One region of the Pantoea sp. E956-1 genome, then DNA from elsewhere that is predicted to be linked to it. Evidence: predicted binding sites of a transcription regulator. Region 1 holds the regulator's gene; the other holds the start of a gene.
The links. The regulator PhoB, encoded in region 1, activates phosphate uptake and scavenging genes when phosphate is short. The targets are predictions, from matches to a motif close to CTGTCATAAAACTGNCNNAT.

Region 1 (2,405 bases):
GCGACGCGCTGGGCGCGATGAATATGCCCCAGTGCGATATAGTCAGCCGCGGGAAACGCGCTGGCCGGGAAGGCATCCAGCGTCCCGATATAGATGTCGCGCACTGAATCGCTCTGGCTGACGCCGACGGTGGTGAGATGGCCAGTGGCAATAATCGGCAGTGCATGGTCCAGCGCCTGGGCGGCAGAGAAACGCTGCTGATAGTGGTGGGCGATCGCTTCCAGCAGCGAGGTCTGCTTGTCGCGTCCCGACTGACCCGCCCGGCTGCGCAGAATATCGCGCGGCCTCAGATAGGGAATCGCACACAGCAGCGCGCCCGGCTCGCCCTGCCGGGTGTTGAGCAGCAACACATCATCCTGCTCCTGCGGGGTGGCGATCACCCGGGTATTGAGACAGGCGAGCAGCTCACGCGACTCATTCAGCGTCGCAACGGAATCGTGGTTGCCCGCCAGCACAATCAGCTGACAGCCGCTGGGCTGCAGCGCCACTACAAAGCGGTTAAACATCTCGCGGGCGTAGCTGGGCGGCGTGCCGGTATCAAACAGATCGCCTGCAATAATCAACGCATCCACCTGATGCTGTTCAATCTGGCACAACAGCCAGTCGAGAAACGCCTGATGTTCCGCTGCCCGACTTTTGTTGTAAAAGAACTGCCCCAGATGCCAGTCCGCAGTATGAATGATGCGCATGATAAGTCCCTGCCGTTGTGATTCGCCCGGCGATTATACTGGCTCTGCGGCCAAAGCAAAAAATTGTCGCTGCGCTGTCATAAATGATTACCAGTGAGGTTACCGGCAGGTTATGTTTTTCATAAAAGTGTCACAAATCTGACGCATAATGGCGCCGCGAATCTCAGTGACATCCGTCATAATCAGCAGGAGTAATAATGGCTAAGCGCATTTTGGTTGTGGAGGATGAAGCCCCCATCCGTGAAATGTTGTGTTTTGTTCTGGAGCAGAACGACTATCAGCCAATCGAGGCGGAAGATTATGACAGCGCCATTGGCAAGCTGATTGAACCCTGGCCCGACCTGATTTTGCTGGACTGGATGTTACCCGGTGGCAGCGGTATTCAGTTTATCAAACATCTGAAACGCGAGGCGATGACACGCGATATCCCGGTGATGATGCTCACCGCGCGCGGCGAAGAGGAAGATCGGGTGCGCGGCCTGGAAGTGGGTGCCGATGATTACATTACCAAGCCCTTTTCACCCAAAGAGCTGATGGCGAGAATCAAAGCGGTGATGCGCCGTATTTCGCCGATGGCCGTGGAAGAGGTGATTGAGATGCAGGGGCTGAGTCTGGATCCCTCCTCACATCGCGTGATGTCCGAAACCACGCCGCTGGAGATGGGCCCCACCGAATATAAGCTGCTGCACTTCTTTATGACCCACCCGGAACGCGTCTACAGCCGCGAACAGTTGCTGAACCACGTCTGGGGCACCAATGTGTATGTGGAAGATCGTACTGTCGATGTTCACATCCGCCGTTTACGTAAAGCGCTGGAAGTGTCCGGCCACGATCGCATGGTACAAACCGTTCGCGGAACAGGGTATCGTTTCTCTGCCCGCTACTAAACGGAGCCTTAACCGTGCTGGAACGCCTCTCCTGGAAGAGATTACTGACAGAACTGCTGCTGGTCTGTCTGCCCGCAGTGCTGCTGGGCCTGCTGTTCGGCGGTCTGCCCTGGTGGCTGCTGCTGAGCGTGCTGACGGTGCTGTTGTGGCATTTTCACAATCTGATGCGGCTGTCGCACTGGCTGTGGCTCGACCGCACCATGACGCCACCAGCCGGGCGTGCCAGCTGGGAACCACTGTTTTATGGTCTTTACCAGATGCAGCTCCGCAACCGGCGGCGGCGGCGTGAACTGGGCAATCTGATTAAGCGTTTCCGCAGCGGTGCCGAGTCGCTGCCGGATGCGGTGATCCTGACCACCGAAGAGGGCACCATTTTCTGGTGTAACGGCCTGGCGCAGCAGCACCTGGGTCTGCGCTGGCCGGAAGATAATGGCCAGAACATCCTCAATCTGCTCCGTTATCCGGAGTTCTCCCGCTATCTTCGCCAGCGCGATTTCGACAAGCCGCTGACGCTGGTGCTGAACAACAAACTTCACATGGAGTTCCGCGTCATGCCCTACAGCGAGGGGCAGTGGCTGCTGGTGGCGCGTGATGTCACGCAGATGCATCAGCTGGAGGGGGCACGCCGCAACTTCTTTGCCAACGTCAGCCATGAATTGCGCACACCGCTCACGGTGCTGCAGGGCTACCTGGAGATGATGAACGACTCGGTAATGAGCGAGCCTTCGCGCAGCAAAGCGCTGCACACCATGTCGGAGCAGACGCGCCGCATGGACAGCCTCGTCAAACAGCTGCTGACGCTGTCGCGCATTGAAGCTGCGCCCGCGAT
Region 2 (2,405 bases), on a different contig from region 1:
TGGAAGTTATAGCCGCCCAGCCAGCCGGTGACATCGGCCACCTCACCAATAAAGTAAAGCCCCGGTACCGCGCGCGCTTCCATGGTTTTCGAGGAGAGTTGCGTGGTATCAACCCCACCCAATGTCACTTCAGCAGTACGATATCCCTCTGTGCCATTTGGCTGAATGCGCCAGCCGTGCAGCGTCTGCGACAGCTCGGTTTGCTGTTTGCTGTTGAGCTGCTTCAGGGTGATATCCGGCACCACCTTCAGTGCCTGCAATACTTCCACCAGACGCTTCGGCAGGATTTTTGCCAGACTGTTTTTCAGGCTGAGATTCGGGTGTGCTTCACGCTGCGCCGTCAGAAACGCCTCAAGCGGCGTGGCAGGCGACAGATCGATGGTAACGAACTCACCGGGCAGCCAGTAGCTGGAAATCTGCAACACGGCCGGACCCGACAGGCCGCGATGGGTAAACAGCATCGCCTCTTTGAAGCGCGTGCCATCCTGCGCATCGATGGTGGTCTCCAGCGCGACGCCTGACAGCGTCTGTAACTGCTCCAGTAGCGGCTTGTGCAGGGTAAAGGGCACCAGCGCCGCCCGCGTCGGAAAGACGCTCAGCCCGAACTGCTCCGCGATTTTATAGCCAAACGGCGTGGCGCCCAGGCCTGGCATCGACAGGCCGCCGCTGGCGATGACCAGCTTCTCCGCCTGAACCGTGCTGCCGTTAAGTTGCAGGGTATAGCCGCTTTCATCGCGCGCCACGCTGAGCACTTCACTGCGCAGCCGCAGGGTGACATTGCCCTTGTCACATTCGGCCAGCAGCAGATCGACAATCTGCAGGGCGGAGTCGTCGCAGAAGAGCTGGCCCAGGGTCTTCTCATGCCAGGCGATCCCGTGGCGGTTAACCAGATCGATAAAATCCCACTGGGTATAACGCGCCAGCGCCGATTTACAGAAATGAGGATTGTGCGACAGATACGCCGCCGGTTCGGTGTAGAGATTGGTGAAGTTGCAGCGGCCCCCGCCAGACATCAGAATTTTACGTCCTGGCTTTTTGCCGTTATCCAGCAGTAACACGCGGCGTCCCCGCTGCCCGGCCTGGGCGGCGCAGAACAGTCCTGCGGCTCCGGCACCAATGATGATAACGTCAAACTGTTCCACTACGACTCGCTCACTTAACTGGAAAGGCGCAGATTGTAGTGATCTGCTCACTGAGACGCCAGCGTCAAAAAATTGCCGCAAATGTGTCATATTGTAACTGTCTAATATCTAACCCTTTTTCTCTGAGTTAGCCTAACGCCTTGCAACGAAAGGTCGAATTAGCGCTATATTTTCCTTTCCCATACAGCACGTTGTCGCGGATAATGCGCCGCGTTCATGTCCTCCAAAAATGGCGTAACGTTTATGCTACATCTGTTTGCTGGTCTAGACCTCAGTACTAGCCTGTTATTGGTTCTTGCCCTGCTGTTTGTATTGTTTTACGAAGCAATCAACGGTTTCCACGACACGGCCAACGCAGTTGCGACGGTCATCTATACGCGTGCCATGCGTGCCCAGCTTGCTGTGGTCATGGCGGGTGTATTTAACTTCCTTGGCGTGCTGCTCGGTGGATTGAGTGTCGCTTACGCTATTGTTCATATGCTTCCCACCGATCTGCTGTTAAATGTTGGATCGGCTCACGGTCTCGCCATGGTGTTTTCTATGCTGCTGGCGGCGATTATCTGGAATCTCGGCACGTGGTATCTCGGTCTGCCGGCCTCCAGCTCCCATACGCTGATCGGCGCCATTATTGGTATCGGTCTGACCAACGCCCTGATGAGCGGAACCTCGGTGGTTGATGCGCTCAACATCCCGAAAGTCCTGAACATCTTCCTTTCTCTGATCCTGTCGCCGATAGTCGGCCTGGTGATGGCGGGCGGCTTAATCTTTATACTGCGTCGCTACTGGAGCAATACCAAAAAGCGTGCGCGTATTCATATGACGCCTGCTGACCGCGAGAAGATCGACGGCAAGAAAAAGCCACCGTTCTGGACCCGTATCGCCCTGATTGTTTCGGCAATTGGCGTGAGCTATTCGCACGGTGCGAATGACGGTCAGAAAGGGATCGGCCTGATCATGCTGGTCCTGATTGGCGTGGCACCTGCCGGTTTCGTGGTGAATATGAATGCCTCCGGTTACGACATCACGCGCACCCGCGATGCGGTCAATCACCTGGAGCAGTATTATCAGCAGCATAACGCCTCGCTGACCCATATCATCCAGATGGCACCACCTAAGCTGCCAACGCCGGAAGAAGTGCCAGCAACCAGCCCGCAGGAGTTCCACTGTGACAGCGCGCGCGCATTGCAGGCGGTACAGGGTGCGCAGGTGTTGCTGAATAACCTGCAGAGCTACGACCAGCTGACGGTTGATCAGCGCGGTCAG

Region 2: pitA (inorganic phosphate transporter PitA) is a predicted target of PhoB. The motif match lies at 1,215-1,234, and genes of this name have one in related genera.

Annotation. Positions count from the first base shown of each region.
Region 1 is NZ_CEUYZP010000010.1:12,800-15,204, reverse strand. Features, by position in the region: gene sbcD (exonuclease subunit SbcD) at 1-689, opposite strand, end outside; gene phoB (phosphate response regulator transcription factor PhoB) at 887-1,576, shown strand; gene phoR (phosphate regulon sensor histidine kinase PhoR) at 1,591-2,405, shown strand, end outside.
Region 2 is NZ_CEUYZP010000006.1:79,940-82,344, reverse strand. Features, by position in the region: gene AC0T7J_RS15695 (BaiN/RdsA family NAD(P)/FAD-dependent oxidoreductase) at 1-1,142, opposite strand, end outside; gene pitA (inorganic phosphate transporter PitA) at 1,386-2,405, shown strand, end outside.